2 regions of the Amycolatopsis sp. cmx-11-32 genome follow, and region 2 is predicted to be linked to the other one. Evidence: riboswitches for the same ligand, from Rfam matches in the RefSeq annotation. Region 2 holds a riboswitch; the other holds the start of a gene.

Region 1 (9,741 bases), on a different contig from region 2:
GGAGTGACGCCGCCGGGGTGCTCAGAGCCGGGTCGCTTCGATCTGCCGCTCGTCCTCCGTGGAGCAACTCGTCACCGGATCGTTCGGTCCGCTCCCGCACGTCCACGCGCCGATGACGACCGGCCCGGGGCCCTGCGGCGAAGCGGCTTCGGCGGGGGTCAGCTTGGCGAAGTAGTCCGTGAGCACCTGCGTCGCTTCGGCGCAGTCGGTCTTCCCGTGGGCGACGACCTTGTTCTTCGCGCTCTGAAACCCGGTGACCTCGCCACACGGTGTTCCAGTCGGGGCCTTTTCGGCAACGGGGGACGACGGCGCCGGCGCGGCCGACGGGGTGGGATCGGCGCCGCAGCCGCTCAGCACGACGACGGCCAGCAGGACAGGGAGTGCGGAGAAGCTCTTCATGGGCCCTTCTTCTCGGGGATGGTTCATTCGACGGGGACGACGGCGGCGAACACGTTCTGTTCGCCCTTGCCGCAACTGGTGCCGCCTTGCGCGGCGGGAGCGCCGGAGACGCACAGCCAGCCGTCGACGGTCTCGCTGACCGGCTCGTCCGAGCTCGCGGACTGGCGTCCGGCGATCGTCTTGTGGAACGAGCCGACGATCCCGGTCGCGTCCGCGCAGGAGACCCCGGGCCCGTTGAGTACCTGCAGGGTCAGCCCGCTCGCCGCGGTGACCGTGCCGCACGAACCCTGTACCGGTTCAGCCGGTTTGGGTTTGGGGGCGGATTTCGGGGCAGTGGACGGACTCGGCGCGGTCTGCGAGGGGATCGGCGGTACCGGCACGCTGGTCACGTTCGAAAGGGGTGCGGGCGGCGAGACCGACACGGAGGTGACAGGCGGTGGCGGATCTTCGCCCGAACAGGCGGCGAGTGTTCCGGCGGCCGCGCAGGCCGCGAACAGGCGCCGCCACGTTCCCGTGGTCGTCGAGACGGGCAAGGCGATCCTTTCGTCGGCCGTTGCTGGCCTGCCCATTCTGACCAGGGCGGGCCCGATGCCGTGGCATTGAGCCACGTTCGATGCGCGGGAGGCTATCGCGCCGAGGGCGCGGCGGTACGCGAGGACCGCCCAACCACTGTCCATTATGGACAATTAACATGCCGTCACAGCGTGACGACACCCTACTGTCGTCGCGAACCGATCGGACGAATCCGGCACCGGGTCGTTAACGCCCGGCTCTGTTCCGCCGAAAACAAAGGTAGCGCTCCGGCGTGTCCCAGTCCCCGTCACCGAAACCGTGAGAGCGATGAAGACCGACGAACAGAACGACCCCGCGTCATTCGAGGCCACCGCACCGGCGAGCACGGAGCTGCCACCCACGGCACCGTGCACCGTCGTCTGGTGCGGCGGCCGCCCGTACGTCCTGGAGAGTTCCTCCGGCCACACCCGCTGGATAGGTACCGACCATCGGGGCAGGCCCGTGGCGCTGACCAGCGCGGACCTGCAACGCCGCGGCTGGAGCCACACGCGGGCCAGCTGACGCGGGAGAACCCGCCGCCGCTGGATAGGCTGAGCGGGTGAGTACGCCCCCCGAACCGAGCGTGACCAGCGAAGAGCCTTCTTTGCTGCGGCAGGCCCTGAACGTTCCCAACATGCTTTCGATCCTCCGGCTCGCCGGGGTGCCGGTCTTCCTGTGGCTGCTCCTCGGCCCGAAAGAAGACGGCTGGGCGTTCGCGCTGCTCGTGTTCAGCGCGCTCACCGACTGGCTCGACGGCAAACTCGCCCGCTGGCTCAACCAGATGTCCCGGCTCGGTCAGCTGCTCGACCCCGCCGCCGACCGGCTCTACATCCTCGCGACGCTCGTCGCCTTCCTGATCCGCGACATCATCCCCTGGTGGCTGGTGGTCCCGCTGGTCGTCCGCGAGGCCGTGCTGGGCGTCTGCGTACTGCTGCTGCGCCACCGCGGGTTCGCTCCGCCGGAGGTCACCTACATCGGCAAGGGCGCCACCTTCGTGCTGATGTACGCGTTCCCGTTCCTGCTGCTCACCCAGGGCGGTTCCGACCTCGCCACGATCGCCCGCCCGATCGGCTACGCCTTCACGGCGTGGGGTGCGGTCCTGTACGTCTATTCGGGCGTGCTTTACGTCGTCCAGACGGCCCGGGCCCTGCGAACGGCCGATCCGGACTAGGCCGTCTCTCCCAGAGTGGGGTTGGCAGGTTGGGCGAGGACACGAGCGTGCTTTTTCGGCCGGAGGCCTCGGATTTGCGAAGGCCGGCCGCTGATACGGCTGGGTGAGGGACCAGCTGATGCCGCGGCCCGGCTGCGGAAGTCCGAAACCACGCTTCGAGAGCCACAGTCCAGGCCGTGTCCTGGCTTGCGGGAGGCGCCGGGCGCCTGCCCCGGCGGGATGCGAAACTGCGCGCGTCGGTTTCGAGCGAGGGCGTCAGAAAGGGGAGCGGCGTTGTCCACTCCAGAAGAACTGCGTTACACCGAAGAGCACGAGTGGGTCTCCGTGCGCGACGGAGCGCTCGTGCGCGTGGGCATCACGGAGTACGCCCAGGACCAGCTCGGTGACGTGGTGTTCGTCGACCTGCCGGAGGTCGGCAAGCAGGTCGGCTCCGGCGACGCGTTCGGCGAGGTCGAATCGACCAAAAGCGTTTCCGAGCTGTTCGCCCCGCTCGACGGGGAGGTGGTCGCGGTCAACGACGCGGTGACCGAGTCGCCCGAGCTGATCAACAGCGACCCCTATGGTGAGGGCTGGCTGATCGAGCTCCGCCTCGACGACGCGAGTACGGTCGAATCCCTGCTCGAGGCCGAGGCGTACCAGGCCCTGATCAAGGAATAGCCGCTGGCCGCGGCCCTCCGGTCCGGGTAGGGGGAGCCGCGGACCGGAGATTCGATCAGACACGGTACGTTTGTCTTCTGCACGTTCTTGAGTAGTGGCAACACACATGCGTTAGGAGAGCTCAGGTGAGCACGAACGACGGGCCCGGCGTTCCCCCGGAGCAGTCTCCGGAGCGGACTTCTGTCTTCCGGGCCGACTTCCTGGCCGACGTCGAAGGCACTGAGGCTCCTCCGACAGCCGAGGCGCCCGTCCAGGGTGTGGACGCGCTGCCCGCGGGTTCCGCGCTGCTGGTCGTGAAGCGGGGCCCGAACGCGGGTTCGCGCTTCCTGCTGGACCGCGACACCACCAGTGCGGGACGGCACCCGGACAGCGACATCTTCCTCGACGACGTCACGGTTTCGCGGCGGCACGCCGAGTTCCGCCGTGAGGGTGGCGAGTTCGTCGTCATCGACGTGGGCAGCCTCAACGGCACCTACGTCAACCGCGAGCCGGTCGACCAGGCCGTCCTCGCCGGTGGCGACGAGGTGCAGATCGGCAAGTTCCGCCTGGTCTTCCTGACCGGTCCGGGTTCCGGGGGCCAGGGGGCACAGTGACGGCGGCCGGGCGGCCTGATCGGGATGCGTCGCAGCGCGATGGGTTGAGCATCGGGGCCGTGCTGGCACAACTGCGCGGTGACTTCCCCGATGTCACCATCTCCAAGATCCGGTTCCTCGAGGCGGAGGGTCTGGTCCAGCCGGGCCGGACCCCGTCGGGGTACCGGCAGTTCGCCCCGGCGGACGTGGAGCGGTTGCGATTCGTCCTGTCCGCCCAGCGGGATCACTACCTTCCACTGAAGGTCATCAAGGAACAGCTGGACGCGGCGGATCAGGGCGCCGCGCTCTCGGCGGAGGTGCCCAAGCCGCCGCGAAAACTCGTTTCGCTCGACGCCCCGGGGGAGAACGGCGGACTGCCGTCCCCCGGGGACTTCGAATGCGATCGCGAGATCAGGCTGACCGAGGAAGATCTGCTCCGCCAGGCCGGCATCGACGCCGCTACCCTGGCCGAGCTGCGGCAATACGGTCTGGTCCGCCCAGGCGTGGCGGGGTTCTTCGACCCCGACGCGGTCCTCGTGGCGAAGACCGTGAAAGCGATGACCGAATTCGGTATCGAGCCGAGACATCTGCGTGCCTTCCGGGCCGCGGCCGACCGCGAAGTCGGCCTGCTGGAGCAGATCGTGACCCCGGTGTATCGGCACCGTGACGAGGACGCCCAGGCGAGGGGCGACGAGGTCGTCCGCGAGCTCGCCGCACTGACCGTCGCGTTACATACGCTCTTGGTGAAGGCCGGAATACGGGCCGTCACGGGCGGCTGAGTGGTTACGGGGACCGGGAACCGTGGTGAGTCCACTTGTCAATGACTGAATGTTCGGCATCCAATGCCGTACCGTGAGAGTTGGTTTGCCACGAGCGAACCGGGAATGTCGGAGACAGCGAGCACAGCGCTCGGAAGACGGGTAGCGTCGGGATCGCCGTCGCTTGATCGTCGAGACAAGCGTTGCGGCCCGTGCGCACGAGAGGGAGGCGAAGCCCGATGAGCGAGATGCGCGTCGTCGGCGTGCGGGTGGAGCTGCCCGCGAATCAGCCGATCTTGTTGCTGCGGGAAACCGAGGGCGAGCGATACCTGCCGATCTGGATCGGCTCGGTCGAGGCCACCGCCATCGCGTTGGAGCAGCAGGGAGTCCGCCCGGCCCGTCCGCTGACACATGACCTGCTCAAGGAGGTCATCGGGGCGCTGGGCCGCGAGCTGGAACAGGTCGTCATCACCGACCTGAAGGAAGGCACGTTCTTCGCGGAACTGGTCTTCGACGGCGACATCCGGGTTTCGGCGCGGCCGAGTGACTCGGTGGCGCTGGCGTTGCGGGTGGGGGTTCCGATCCACGCCGTGGACGCGGTGCTGGAGGAAGCGGGTCTCATCATCCCCGACGAGCAGGAGGACGAGGTCGAGAAGTTCCGCGAGTTCCTCGACTCCGTCTCGCCGGAGGACTTCCGCGGCGCGGACACCTGACCCGTATCGCGAGATCTTGAACGAAGGGGCGGCGCCGGTAGCGCCGCCCCTTCTTCGTGCGTGCGGTGTTGAGCGCTGCCACGCCCCGGTCACGAGAGCTGAAGGGGACCATCCCTTCATCTCACGCGGTGAAGGGCGCTTTACCCGCATCGCATGCGGGGAAAGTCCCCTTCAGCTCCACGACCTCAGGCAGCGGTCGCCCGTGTGAACAGGTCCGCCAGTTCCCGCCCGTACCGTTCCAGGTCCAGCTTCGGGTCCGTCGCGAACTTCGCGGCGACGCCGTCGACGGCCTGAGCGATCGACAGGGCCATCACGTCCGGCGCGAAGTCGCCGAAAGCGCCTTCCTGCTGGCCTTGCCGCAGCTGACGCTCGAGCCGACCGGTGCGAAACTCCTCGACGATCGGCGCGGACATGAACCAGCCCTCGGTATCCGATCCGCTCGAAGCCATCTCGACCATGACCCGCACCAGTTCCGGGTACGACCCGAGGAACTCGATCTCCGCCTCGATGTAACCGCGCAGCAACCCGGCCCGGTCGGCCGTGCCCTGAATCCGCTCCTCGAGGAACTTGTCCTTCATCCCGGTCGCGGTGGTGACCACGGCCTGCATCAGGCCCGCCTTGTTGGTGAAGTGGTAGGAGATGATCCGGGTACTGGACAGCCCGGCGCGTTCCTTGATCTTCGCGAAGGTCGCCTTGTGGTAGCCGAGATCCGAGATCGTCGCGATGGTGGCGCCGACGATCTGGGCCCGTCTGGCGGCCTCGGTGACCGACAGTCCGAGCTCCGCCTGTACCGCGCTCGCGGCGGTTTCGGTGGAAGGAGTTACTTGCATGAGTAAAAAATAACACGGCTGAGTAAAAGTGGCAACGGTGCAGCCGAACGGGGGGCCACTCCCGGCAAGCCTCAAGAAGAGCTTGAGGTTGACCGCGCGTCGCGTTGACCGCTTTGCCGGACGCGCTTACCGTCAATGGAGGTAAGTCGCCAAGGTGTGATTCGGATGTCTGGGGCATCCGTCTTGACGGTTGACTCCGGTGCGGACTCACGTGGGTCCGCGCGGCTTTGTTCGCCGGCCGCCAGGTCGGGCGAGGGGAGGCATGGCGTGGTCGAGGCTGGTAGCCCTCAAGAGCCGCTCGTTCCGGTCGGAGACGGCGAGCAGGGTGAGCTGTTCCCCGACTCTTCCCTTCCGGACGAACTCGTCGGCTACCGCGGTCCCGCCGCCTGCCAGATCGCCGGGATCACCTACCGGCAGCTCGACTACTGGGCCCGTACGAAACTGGTCGCGCCGAGTATCCGCACGGCACACGGCTCCGGTTCGCAACGGCTGTACTCGTTCAAAGACATCCTCGTACTGAAGGTCGTCAAGCGCCTGCTGGACACCGGCGTCTCGCTGCAGAACATCCGGGTCGCCGTCGACCACCTGCGCCTGCGCGGTGTCCGTGACCTCGCCAGGGTCACCCTGTTCTCCGACGGAACCACCGTCTACGAGTGCACCTCACCCGAAGAGATCGTCGATTTACTGCAGGGCGGCCAGGGCGTTTTCGGCATCGCCGTCAGCGGCGCGATGCAGGAGATCAGCGGCACCATCCACGAATTCCAGGCCGAACGGGCCGACGGCGGCGTGATCGAAACCGTCACACCGGACGAGCTCACGCAGCGCCGTAACGCACGTCGTACCGGCTGATCATGAAGCCGCGCGAGCGGCAGGGTAGGCTCACTTTCGCGGTCGACGAATCCGCGCGGGAGAGATCGAGCCGATAACAGCTCGGCGCCGAAGGAGCAAGTCCTCCCCGGAACCTCTCAGGCACCCTGGACCGCGCGGACTAGACGCCTCTGGAAAGTGAGTCGTCAGGTCACCACCTGGCGGCTCCGCCGACGGTGCAAGCCCGACTCAACCCACGGGCGAAACTCTCAGGCGCCCCCACGGGGGTACGGACAGAGTGGGGAGGGCCAGGACAATCCGTCCCGGCCCCACCCCGCGTCTTGGGAGGTCCCCGATGGAGCCTGTTTCACTGGCCGCTCTCGAATGCGGATCGCCCTTCGCGGACCGGCACATCGGCCCCGGTGCCGAAGAACTCACGCGCATCCTCGACATCGTCGGCGTTTCGTCGCTCGACGAACTGGCCGAGCGGGCCGTCCCAGCTTCGCTGCGGGAGTCCGCGACACCGCCGGACCTGCCGCCGCCCGCCACCGAGACCGGCGCGCTCGCCGAACTCCGCGCGCTGGCCGCGCGCAACCGGCCGATGGTCCAGATGATCGGCCTCGGCTACCACGACACCGTGACCCCGCCGGTGATCCGCCGCAACGTGCTGGAGAGCCCGGCCTGGTACACCGCCTACACGCCGTATCAGCCGGAGATCTCGCAGGGCCGTCTCGAAGCGCTGCTCAACTTCCAGACCATGGTCGCCGACCTGACCGGCCTGCCGATCGCCAACGCGTCCATGCTGGACGAGGCGACCGCGGCGGCGGAGGGGATGACCTTGGTCCGCCGCGCCGGAAAGTCGAAGTCGAACCGGTTCGTCGTCGACGAGGACACTCTGCCCCAGACGATCGAGGTCCTGCGCACCCGCGCCGAACCGCTCGGTATCGAGCTGGTGACCGCCGACCTGTCCCAGGGCATCACCGGACTCGGCCTCGGTGGCGACTTCTTCGGGGTGCTGCTGTCCTATCCCGGCGCGTCCGGCGTCGTCCGCGAATGGGACCACACCATCGCCGAGGCCAAGGCACTGGGCGCGGCCGTGGTGATGGCGGCGGATCCGCTGGCCTTGACCCTGCTGCGGTCGCCGGGTGAGCTCGGCGCCGATGTCACGGTCGGGTCGACGCAGCGGTTCGGTGTGCCGATGGGTTTCGGCGGCCCGCACGCCGCGTACCTCGCCGTGCGGCGAGGGCTCGAACGGCAGCTGCCCGGACGGCTCGTCGGGGTGTCGAAGGACGCCGACGGCACCCCCGCGTACCGGCTCGCGCTGCAGACCCGCGAGCAGCACATCCGCCGCGAGAAGGCCACGAGCAACATCTGCACCGCGCAGGTGCTCCTGGCGGTCATCGCGTCGATGTACGCGGTGTACCACGGTCCCGAAGGACTCCGTGCCATCGCGAACCGCGCGCACCGGATGGCCACCGTGCTCGCGGCCGGGCTCGCCGAGAGCGATGTGGACGTCGTGCACTGCGAGTTCTTCGACACCGTCATGGTCGCGGTTCCGGGCCGCGCCGCCGGAGTCGTCGCCACCGCACGGGACCTGGGCGTCAACCTCCGGCTCGCCGACGCGGACCACGTCGCCGTCGCCTGTGACGAGACGACAACTCGTGAGCACCTTTCCCTGGTGTGGAAGGCGTTCGGCGTCGCGGTGTCCGATGTGGACTCACTCGACGCGGACACCGCCGACGGTTTTCCGCCGGACCTGCGCCGTACCAGCGAATACCTGACGCATCCCGTCTTCCACGCATACCGCTCGGAAACCGCGTTGCTGCGGTATCTGCGGGCACTGTCGGACAAAGACGTCGCGCTCGATCGCAGCATGATTCCGCTCGGCTCCTGCACGATGAAACTCAACGCCACGGCCGAAATGGAGCCGATCACCTGGCCGGAGTTCGCCGGGCTGCACCCGTTCGCGCCCGCCGAGGACGCGGCAGGATCACTGTCCATCGTCAAGGATTTGGAGCACTGGCTGGCCGGGATCACCGGCTACGACGCGGTTTCCCTGCAGCCGAACGCCGGCAGTCAGGGCGAGTTCGCCGGTCTGCTGGCGATCCGTGCCTACCACCGCGAGCGCGGGAACGTGGCGCGCGACGTCTGCCTGATCCCGTCGAGCGCGCACGGGACGAACGCGGCCAGCGCGGTGATGGCCGGAATGCGCGTGGTCGTCGTGAACTGCGACGACGAGGGCAACATCGACGTCGGCCACCTCAAGTCCACAGTGGACGAGCACGCCGACGACCTGGCCGCGATCATGATCACTTACCCGTCGACACATGGGGTTTACGAGGACACCGTCCGTGAGGTCTGCGCGCTGGTGCACGACGCGGGTGGCCAGGTGTACGTCGACGGGGCGAACCTGAACGCGCTGATCGGTGTCGCGCAGTACGGCCGGTTCGGTGCCGACGTCTCGCATCTCAACCTGCACAAGACCTTCTGCATCCCGCACGGCGGCGGCGGTCCCGGCATCGGGCCGATCGGCGTCCGGGCGCACCTGGCACCGTACCTGCCGAACCACCCCCTGCAACCGGACGCCGGCCCGGCCACCGGTGTCGGTCCGATCAGCGCCGCGCCGTGGGGCAGCGCGTCGATCCTGCCGATCTCCTGGGCCTACATCCGGATGATGGGCGCCGAAGGCCTCAGGCGTGCGACCCTGACCGCGGTCGCGAACGCCAACTACGTCGCCAAGCGCCTCGCCGAGCACTATCCGGTGCTCTACTTCGGACACGAGGGACTCGTGGCGCACGAATGCATCCTCGATCTCCGCGCGCTCACCAAGCGGACCGGCGTGACCGTCGATGATGTCGCCAAGCGGCTCGCCGACTACGGGCTTCACGCGCCGACGATGTCCTTCCCGGTCGCGGGCACGCTGATGGTGGAGCCCACCGAGAGCGAGGATCTAGGTGAACTCGACCGGTTCTGCGACGCGATGATCGCGATCCGCGGCGAGATCGACCAGGTCGCCGCGGGGGAGTGGCCGGTGGCCGAAAGCCCGCTGCGCAACGCACCGCACACCGCGCGCTGCCTCGCCGGGGAGTGGGATCGCCCGTACAGCAGGGAGATCGCGGTCTTCCCCGCCGGTTTCACCGCCGCGAAGATCTGGCCACCGGTGCGGCGGATCGACGGGGCCGCGGGTGACCGCGACCTCGTCTGCTCCTGTCCGCCGCCGGAGGCCTTCGCCTGATCGTCAGCCGGGCATCTTGTCCAGAAAGCCCAGCACCTGCTTGATCC
Region 2 (9,741 bases):
ACGCCCAGGAGCTGATCGCCCGGCTCTCCGGCGAGGACCCGCGCGGGGAGCCGGACCTCGCGCCCGCGCACGAACGGCTGCTTTCGGACTGGGCGCTGCGCACGCACGGCTCGGAGTTCCTCTTCGTCACCGGCTATCCAATGGCGAAGCGGCCGTTCTACACGCATCCGGACCCGGAGCGGCCCGCGTACTCCCGCAGTTTCGACCTGCTCTTCCGCGGGCTGGAACTGGTGACCGGAGGCCAGCGGCTGCATCGGCACGCCGCCTACGTCGCCGCGCTGGCGGCACGGGGTGAATCCGCCGAGCCGTACCGGGACTACCTGGGCGTGTTCGCACACGGCATGCCGCCGCACGGCGGGTTCGCGCTCGGTCTCGAACGCTGGACGGCCCGGCTGCTCGGGCTGCCCAACGTGCGCCAGGCGGCGCTCTTCCCGCGGGACTCGCACCGCCTGACCCCGTAGGATGCCGCGACTCGGCACCTCCGCAGGGGAAGTGCCGAGTCGCTTGGGATCAGGCGTGTGGGGATCGGCTCAGTGGAGGAACGCGCTCCTGGCGGCCAGGTCGGCCAGCAGGGCGCGGCCCTTCTCGGCGTTGCGCGGCTGGGCCAGGACGTCGTAACGCCGGGCGACCAGCTGGCTCTGCGAGATGAACCCGCGCTTGTTCTTCGAAGCCGCGTACCCCAGCGCGCCGAACAACAGGTTGAACCCGATACCGCCGACGAGACCGACGAAGATCGGCACCAGTCCGGCGCCCGGGTTCAGCAGGCTCAGCACGAGACCGAGGAACATACCGAATATGGCGCCCGACAGCGCCGCGCTGGTCAGCACCTTGCGCCAGCCCATCCGCCCGGCGATCCGCTCGACCAGGATCGGTTCGACACCGACGATGGTGACGTCCGTGATCGGGAAGTCGGTTCCAGCGAGGTGGTCGACCGCACGCTGCGCATCGGAGTACGACTCGTAGGAGCCGATCGGCCACCCGCTGGGCAGCGTCGGGAGCTGAGCCCGCCCCTGGGGCTCGGTGAACGTGGTCTGCTGCGTGAATGCCTGTGTCATTCCTTCTCACCTCTCTTGATCCGTACAACGTTCCGGAGGTACGGATCTCCTCCCGTCCGGCGGGATTCACAGCATCTTCTCAGCCGGGCATCGCAGACAATCCGCCCAGGGATCAACTACAGTCCGCAATGGGTAACGAATAAGACCATTGGCTAAGTTGACCGGGTTGGCCTGACCCGGTAGGAAGAAGCCGCAAAGGTACCGCTTCGAACCTTTAGGTGAGGCTGATGGCGAACAGGCGCGGCATGCTCACACTGGACCGGCTCCGGGAACTGGTCGAGGACGGCACCGTCGACACGGTGCTGGTGGCCATCACCGACATGCAGGGCAGGCTGCAGGGCAAACGCTGCGCCGCCGAATACTTCCTCAACGAGGTCGTCGAGCACGCCACCGAAGCGTGCAACTACCTGCTCGCGGTCGACGTCGACATGAACACCGTCGACGGCTACGAGATGTCGTCCTGGGAGACCGGCTACGGCGACTTCGTCATGCGCCCGGACTTCGAGACGCTGCGCCTGCTCCCGTGGCAGGAGGGCACCGCGCTCGTCCTCGCCGACCTCGAACGGGTGCAAGGCGGTGCCGTGGCCCCCTCGCCCCGGCAGATCCTGCGCGGGCAACTCGACCGGCTGGCCGCGCAGGATCTCGGCGCGTACGTTGGCACCGAACTGGAGTTCATCGTCTTCGACGACACCTTCGAGTCGGCCTGGGACAAGCGCTACCAGGGCCTTCGCCCGGCCAACCAGTACAACGTCGACTACTCGATGCTCGGCACCTCGCGGATCGAACCGCTGCTGCGCCGGATCCGCAACGACATGAGCGGCGCCGGGCTGTACGTCGAATCGGCCAAGGGCGAGTGCAACCCCGGCCAGCACGAGATCGCGTTCCGCTACGCCGAGGCCCTGGTCACCTGCGACAACCACAGCGTCTACAAGACCGGGTCCAAGGAGATCGCCGCGCAGGAGGGCAAGAGCCTCACGTTCATGGCGAAGTACGACGAACGTGAGGGCAACTCCTGCCACATCCACCTCAGCCTGCGCTCCACCGCGGGTGAGGCCGTGCTGGCCGGCGACGGCCCCGGCGGGTTCTCGCCGCTGATGGAGCACTTCCTCGCCGGTCAGCTCGCCGGACTACGGGAGTTGACCTATTTCCTCGCGCCGAACATCAACTCCTACAAGCGCTTCGTCCCCGGCAGCTTCGCGCCGACGGCGGTCGCGTGGGGCACCGACAACCGCACGTGCGCGCTCCGCGTCGTCGGGCACGGGGACTCGCTCCGCACCGAGAACCGGGTTCCCGGCGGCGACGTGAACCCGTATCTCGCGGTGTCCGCGCTGATCGCCGCCGGGTTGCACGGTATCGAGAACGAACTCAAGCTGGAGCCGGAGTTCCAGGGCAACGCCTATGGCTCCGACAAGCCGACCGTGCCGACGACGTTGCGGGAGGCCGCGGCGCTGCTCGACCAGAGCGAACTCGCCAGGTCCGCGTTCGGGGACGAGGTCGTCGACCACTACCTCAACGCGGCGAAGGTCGAACTCACCGCGTACGACGCCGCCGTCACCGACTGGGAGAGGATCCGTGGCTTCGAACGTCTCTGAGCCCTTGATCGGGCTCACCTGCTACCTGGAGCCCGCGAAGTTCCTGGTGTGGGAGACCGAAGCGGCCTTGCTGCACCGTGTGTACGTGGACGGCGTCGCCGCGGCGGGCGGGATCCCGGTGCTGCTGCCGCCGGTGAGCGACGCGCACGACAGGCTGGTGTCCGCTGTGGACGGTCTCGTGCTGGTCGGCGGCGCCGACATCGAACCGGCGCGCTACGGCCAGGAGCAGCGTCCGACGACCTACGTCCGGCCGAACCGGGACGCGTTCGAATTCGGCCTGCTGCGGTCCGCTTTGGACAGTGGCAAACCGGTGCTCGGCGTGTGCCGGGGGCTGCAGGTGCTCAGCGTCGCGCTCGGCGGGACGCTCGCCCAGCATCTTCCGGACACTTTGGACAGTGCGGATCACCAGCCCGCGCCCGCGACCTTCGGCACCACTACGGTGACCCTTGCCGAGGGCAGCCGGGCCGCGTCGATCCTCGGCACCGAGACCAAGGTGCCGTGTTATCACCACCAGGCCATCGACCAGCTCGGTGACGGGCTGGTGCCGGTCGGCTGGGCCGCCGACGGGACCATCGAGGCGGCGGAACTGCCCGGCGACGGGTTCGTGCTCGGCGTCCAATGGCATCCCGAACAGAATCCCGACGACATCAGGCTTTTCGAGGCATTGGTGACAGCTGCGAAGGAGCGGGCATGACCACGTTCGAGGTGATCAACCCCGCCACCGAAGAGGTGGTGAGGTCGGTTGGCCTGACCTCGGCCGAGGAGACCGACGCGGCGATCGCCCGCGCACAGGCGGCGTTCCCCGCCTGGCGGGCGGTGGCCCCCGGCGACCGGGCGCGGCTGTTGCGCCGCTTCGCCGACGCCGTCGACGCCGATATCGAGAACCTCGCCCAGCTGGAGGTCGTCAACGCGGGCCACACGATCGGCAACGCGCGCTGGGAGGCAGGCAACGTCCGCGACGTGCTGACGTACTACTCGGCGTCACCGGAACGCTTGAGCGGCAAGCAGATCCCGGTGCCCGGCGGGGTGAACATGACGTTCCACGAGCCGCTCGGCGTGGTCGGGGTGATCGTGCCGTGGAACTTCCCGATGCCCATCGCGGGCTGGGGTTTCGCGCCCGCGCTCGCCGCCGGGAACACCGTCGTGCTCAAGCCCGCCGAACTCACCCCGCTGACCGCGATCCGCCTCGGTGAGCTCGCCCGCGAGGCGGGTATCCCCGAGGACGTCTTCCAGGTGCTCCCCGGCAAGGGGTCCGTGGTGGGACAACGGTTCGTGGACCACCCGGCGGTGCGGAAGGTGGTGTTCACCGGCTCCACCGCGGTTGGCAAGCAGATCATGGCCGGCTGCGCCGCGCGGGTGAAGCGGGTGACGCTGGAACTCGGCGGCAAGAACGCGAACATCGTGTTCGCCGACGCCGACCTGGAGAAGGCCGCGGCCACGGCGCCGTACGGCGTGTTCGACAACGCCGGGCAGGACTGCTGCGCGCGATCCCTGATCCTGGTGCAGGCGAACGTGTACGACCGGTTCATGGAACTGCTGGAACCCGCCGTGAACGGCGTCGTCGTCGGGGATCCTCGCCTGGAGGTGACCGAGATGGGACCGCTGATCTCGGCCGGGCACCACGCGAAGGTGTCGTCCTATGTGGACGACGCCGCGCCGGTCGCCTTCCGGGGCAACGCTCCCGTCGGACCCGGGTACTGGTTCCCGCCGACCGTCGTCACCCCGCCCGACCTGCGGCATCCGCTGGCCTCGGACGAGATCTTCGGCCCGGTCGTCGCGGTGATCCCGTTCGCCGGGGAGGCGGACGCGGTGACCATGGCCAACGACACCGAGTACGGCCTGTCCGGCTCGATCTGGACGCGTGACGTCGGCCGCGCCTTCCGCGTCGCGCGCGGTGTCGAGGCCGGGAACCTGTCGGTGAACTCGCACTCGTCCGTGCGCTACTGGACGCCGTTCGGCGGGTTCAAGCAGTCCGGGCTGGGCCGCGAGCTCGGGCCGGACGCTGTCGACGCCTTCACCGAGACCAAGAATGTATTCATCAGCACGGAGGACTAGATGGTGCAGCGTTTCGAGGGCCGCGTCGCGGTCATCACCGGCGGCAGCAGCGGCATCGGTCTTGCCACCGCTCGGCGGCTGGCGAGCGAGGGCGCGAAGGTCGTCATCGCCGACATCTCCGCCGAGGCGGGCAAGGCCGCGGCCGGCGAGGTCGGCGGCCTGTTCGTGCAGGCCGACGTCACCGACGCCGAGCAGGTCGAGGCCCTGTTCCAGACCACCGTGGACACCTTCGGCTCGGTCGACGTCGCGTTCAACAACGCCGGCATCTCCCCGCCCGAGGACGACTCGATCCTCACCACGGGCATCGACGCGTGGGAGAAGGTGCAGAAGGTCAACCTGACCTCGGTGTACCTGTGCTGCAAGGCGGTGCTGCCGCATATGCAGCGGCGGGGGAAGGGCTCGATCATCAACACCGCGTCGTTCGTCGCCGTGATGGGCGCGGCGACGTCGCAGATCTCCTACACCGCGTCCAAGGGCGGGGTACTGGCGATGAGCCGGGAACTGGGCGTGCAGTTCGCGCGGGAGAACATCCGGGTCAACGCGCTGTGCCCGGGGCCGGTGAACACGCCGCTGCTGAAGGAACTGTTCGCGAAGGACCCCGAGCGGGCCGCGCGGCGGCTGGTGCACGTTCCGGTCGGCCGGTTCGCGGAGCCGGAGGAGATCGCGGGCGCGGTCGCGTTCCTGGCGAGTGACGACGCTTCGTTCATCACGGCTTCGCAGTTCCTGGTGGACGGCGGCATCGCGGGGGCCTACGTCACCCCCCTGTGAGGTTTGCCCAGGTCCGTGAAGGCCTCCTTGAGGGACCCAGAGTCCCTCAAGGAGGCCTTCACGGACCTGTTCACTCCCTGCCGCCGTCACTCGTCCCGGTGGCTGGGATGGCATACCCTTGACCTGCGCGGTAGTTCTGGGACGCGGAGCCGCCTGGTTTCGCGATCCGAGAAGCGCGGAGGCCCCCAGGATGACCCGGCAGATGAGCACCGCCATGCGCGACTGCATCGACCTGTGCAGCGAGTGCCACGTCAGGTGCGAGGAGATGATGACGCGCTGCATGGAGGTCGGCGGCGCCAAGCTCGGGATGATGATGGTGACCTGCGCCGACATGTCCCGCATGAGCGCCGACATGATGATGCGCTGTTCGGCCATGATCGCCGACCTCGAAATGATGCGCATGTGCGCGAAGACGTGCGGCCTCGCCTCCCAGATGATGCGCATGTGCGCCCAGGAGTGCGCCAAGACCGGCGACCCGGAACTCGCCGAAGCCGCCGGCATGATGACGCGCTGCGCCGAGCTCTGCGGCACCATCACCGCCGAAATGATGATGGAGACCGCCTAGAGCGTGTCTCCCGAACTGAGGTTGGCAGGTTGGGTGAGGACAGGCGCGCGCGTTTCTTGTCGGCCGGAGGCCTCGGTTTTGCGGAGGTGGGCCGCTGATCTGGCTGAGTGGGTGACCAGCGGATGCCGGGGCCCGGCTGCGGAAATCCGAAAGCGCGCTTTGAGAGACGCCGCCTAGCCACGACCCGGCGGCCGGGCACGACGGGTGTCCGGCCGAACGGGGGAAGTGACGTGTCCGGCCAGAAGTAGACGCGCGTCGAACGCGCCAGGTACGGTGTGCGCACAACTGCAGACAGGGCCGTTGAGCTGGAGCGGGAGAGCCCCCACGAAGGTGGTGGGGCACCGAAGGAGCAAACTCCCCGGAATCTCTCAGGTACCCACTACCGCTTCCGCGAGGCCACTCTGGAAAGCAGGCGCGCAAGTGCGCCTCACCCAAGGTGAAAGCCGTCCCCTCACGGGCGGTGAAACTCTCAGGTGCCATGACAGAGGGGGAGTTCCCAGCGCACCGGTCTATCCGGCGCCTGACCCAAGGAGCTCCCTTGACCAGTACGTCCTTCGGCGACCGGCACATCGGCCCCTCGGAGTCCGAGCAGGCCAAGATGCTCGCCGAGGTCGGCTACGGCAGCCTCGACGCCTTGATGCGGGCCGCCGTGCCGTCCGCGATCCGGATCACCCGTGACCTCGAGCTTCCCCCCGCCGCGTCCGAAGAGAGCGCCATCGCCGAGCTTCGCGCGCTTGCCGCGCTCAACAAGCCGATGACGCAGATGATCGGCCTCGGCTTCCACGACACGGTCACCCCGGCGGTCATCCGCCGCAACGTGCTGGAGAACCCGGCCTGGTACACGGCGTACACGCCCTACCAGCCGGAGATCTCGCAGGGCCGCCTCGAAGCCCTCCTCAACTTCCAGACCATGGTTTCCGAGCTGGCCGGTCTCGCCACCGCGAACGCCTCCCTGCTCGACGAGTCCACCGCCGTCGCCGAGGCCGTCATGCTGATGCGCCGCGTGTCGAAGTCCAAGACGAACAAGGTCGTCCTCGACGCCGAGTGTCTGCCGCAGACCATCGCGGTCGTGCGCACCCGCGCCGAGGCGATGGGCATCGAGGTCGAGGTCCGCGACCTGCTCACCGGCCTGCCGGAGGAGTTCTTCGGCGTCGTCGTCCAGTACCCCGGTGCTTCCGGCGTGCTGCGCGGCGCGGGCTTCTACTCCGCCATCTCCGAGACCGCGAAGGCCGCCGGAGCGCTGTACACCGTCGCCGCCGACCTGCTCGCCCTCACGCTGGTCACCGCGCCAGGTGAGTTCGGCGCGGACATCGCCGCCGGTTCCACCCAGCGCTTCGGCGTCCCGCTCGGCTATGGCGGCCCGCACGCCGGGTACATGGCCGTCCGCGCCGGGCTCGAGCGTTCGCTGCCGGGCCGTCTCGTCGGTGTCTCGGTCGACGCCGACGGCAACCTCGCGTACCGCCTCGCCCTCCAGACCCGCGAGCAGCACATCCGCCGCGAGAAGGCGACCTCCAACATCTGCACCGCGCAGGTCCTGCCCGCCGTGCTCGCCGCGATGTACGCGGTCTACCACGGTCCGGACGGCCTCAAGCGCATCGCGACCCGCGTCCACGAACTCGCCGGCGGTCTGGCGGACGCCCTGCGCGCCGGGGGCGTCGAGGTCGTCCACGAGGGCTTCTTCGACACCGTCCTCGCCCGCATGCCCGGACAGGCCGAAGCGGTCGTCGCGGTCGCGCGCGAGAACGGGATCAACCTCGGCCCGGTCGACGCCGACCACGTCCGCGTCGCCGTCGACGAGGTCACCACGCCCGCGATCATCGCCAAGGTGCTCAACGCCTTCGGTATCGACACCGCGGCTACCGAGGCCCAGGCGCTGCCCGCGGGCCTGCACCGCGAGAGCGAGTACCTCACCCACGAGGTCTTCCACTCCCATCGCTCCGAGACCGCGATGCTGCGCTACCTGCGCAGCCTGTCCGACTTGGACTACGCGCTCGACCGCGGCATGATCCCGCTCGGCTCCTGCACGATGAAGCTCAACGCCACCACCGAGATGGAGCCGATCAGCTGGCGTGAGTTCGCGGGTATCCACCCGTTCGCCCCGGTCGAGGACGCCGAGGGCTACCACGTCCTGGTCGAGCAGCTGTCGAGCTGGCTGGCCGAGGTCACCGGCTACGACAAGGTGTCGCTGCAGCCGAACGCCGGTAGCCAGGGCGAACTCGCCGGACTGCTCGCGATCCGCGCGTACCACCAAGCGAACGGTCAGCAGGAACGCGAGGTCTGCCTGATCCCGTCGTCCGCGCACGGCACGAACGCGGCCTCAGCGGTCATGGCCGGGATGCGCGTCGTCGTGGTCAAGTGCACCGACGAGGGCAACGTCGACCTCGAAGACCTGCGCGCCAAGGCCGAGGCCAACCGCGACACGCTCTCCGCGATCATGGTCACCTATCCGTCCACACACGGTGTCTACGAGCACGGCATCGACGAGCTGGCCAAGATCGTCCACGACGCGGGCGGCCAGGTCTACGTCGACGGCGCGAACCTCAACGCCCTGCTGGGCCTGGCGAAGCCGGGCGAGTTCGGCGGCGACGTCTCGCACCTGAACCTGCACAAGACCTTCTGCATCCCGCACGGTGGCGGCGGCCCCGGCGTCGGCCCGGTCGCGGTGCGCGCGCACCTCGCGCCGTACCTGCCGAACCACCCGCTGCTGGAGAAGGCCGGTCCGTCGACCGGCGTCGGCCCGATCAGCGCCGCCCCGTACGGCTCGGCGTCGATTCTGCCGATCTCGTGGGCGTACGTCCGGATGATGGGCGCAGCTGGATTGACACTTGCGACTAGCGCGGCCGTTCTCGCCGCGAACTACGTGGCCAAGCGCCTCAACCAGCACTATCCGGTGCTCTACACCGGCCAGGACGGCCTGGTCGCGCACGAGTGCATCCTCGATCTGCGCGGACTCACCAAGGAGACCGGCGTTTCCGTGGACGACGTCGCGAAGCGCCTGATCGACTACGGCTTCCACGCCCCGACCATGTCGTTCCCGGTCGCGGGCACGCTGATGGTCGAGCCGACCGAATCCGAGGACCTCGGCGAGATCGACCGCTTCATCGAGGCGATGATCGCCATCCGCGCGGAGATCGACGCCGTCGCGCGGGGCCGTTGGACCGCGGACAACAGCCCGCTGCGCAACGCTCCGCACACCGCGGAAACCCTGGTCGGCGATTGGGACCTGCCGTACGACCGCGAACTCGCGGTGTACCCCGCCGGGGTGAACCGCAAGGCCAAGTACTGGCCCCCGGTGCGCCGCATCGACGGTGCGCGCGGGGACCGTAACCTCGTCTGCTCCTGCCCGCCGCTCAACGCCTACGAGAACTGAGGCACTTGATGTCGAAAGAGACGTCCCTGCACGGGGTCCACAAAGGACTGGGTGCGCTGTTCACCGACTTCGCGGGCTGGTCGATGCCGATCCGCTATTCCAGCGAACTGGCGGAGCACAAGGCGGTCCGCGAGACCGCGGGCCTGTTCGACCTCTCCCATATGGCCGAAATCGAGGTGACCGGTGGGCAAGCCGCCGAGGTCCTCGACTTCGCGCTGGTCGGCAACCTGTCCGGCGTCAAGCCGGGCCGGGCGCGCTACACGATGATCTGCGATGCAGGAGGCGGCGTACTCGACGACCTGGTCGTCTACCGCCTCGCCGACGAGAAGTTCCTGG

What was found. Region 2 has a riboswitch for glycine ahead of gcvP (aminomethyl-transferring glycine dehydrogenase). Riboswitches for the same ligand answer to the same signal wherever they lie in the genome.
Region 1: another riboswitch for glycine. It lies ahead of gcvP (aminomethyl-transferring glycine dehydrogenase); the one in region 2 lies ahead of gcvP (aminomethyl-transferring glycine dehydrogenase).

Annotation. Positions count from the first base shown of each region.
Region 1 is NZ_JADNQN010000003.1:382,645-392,385, reverse strand. Features, by position in the region: gene ACM6LR_RS10705 (hypothetical protein) at 1-7, shown strand, start outside; gene ACM6LR_RS10700 (hypothetical protein) at 22-399, opposite strand; gene ACM6LR_RS10695 (hypothetical protein) at 423-968, opposite strand; gene ACM6LR_RS10690 (hypothetical protein) at 1,240-1,473, shown strand; gene ACM6LR_RS10685 (CDP-alcohol phosphatidyltransferase family protein) at 1,511-2,122, shown strand; gene gcvH (glycine cleavage system protein GcvH) at 2,396-2,779, shown strand; gene garA (glycogen accumulation regulator GarA) at 2,905-3,372, shown strand; gene ACM6LR_RS10670 (MerR family transcriptional regulator) at 3,369-4,130, shown strand; gene ACM6LR_RS10665 (bifunctional nuclease family protein) at 4,349-4,822, shown strand; gene ACM6LR_RS10660 (TetR/AcrR family transcriptional regulator) at 5,008-5,652, opposite strand; gene ACM6LR_RS10655 (MerR family transcriptional regulator) at 5,920-6,501, shown strand; glycine riboswitch at 6,548-6,644, shown strand; gene gcvP (aminomethyl-transferring glycine dehydrogenase) at 6,815-9,694, shown strand; gene ACM6LR_RS10645 (nuclear transport factor 2 family protein) at 9,698-9,741, opposite strand, start outside.
Region 2 is NZ_JADNQN010000012.1:2,630-12,370, reverse strand. Features, by position in the region: gene aspS (aspartate--tRNA(Asn) ligase) at 1-461, shown strand, start outside; gene ACM6LR_RS29670 (general stress protein) at 531-1,055, opposite strand; gene ACM6LR_RS29665 (glutamine synthetase family protein) at 1,283-2,647, shown strand; gene ACM6LR_RS29660 (gamma-glutamyl-gamma-aminobutyrate hydrolase family protein) at 2,628-3,341, shown strand; gene ACM6LR_RS29655 (aldehyde dehydrogenase family protein) at 3,338-4,702, shown strand; gene ACM6LR_RS29650 (3-oxoacyl-ACP reductase) at 4,703-5,470, shown strand; gene ACM6LR_RS29645 (hypothetical protein) at 5,673-6,035, shown strand; glycine riboswitch at 6,427-6,530, shown strand; gene gcvP (aminomethyl-transferring glycine dehydrogenase) at 6,574-9,405, shown strand; gene gcvT (glycine cleavage system aminomethyltransferase GcvT) at 9,414-9,741, shown strand, end outside.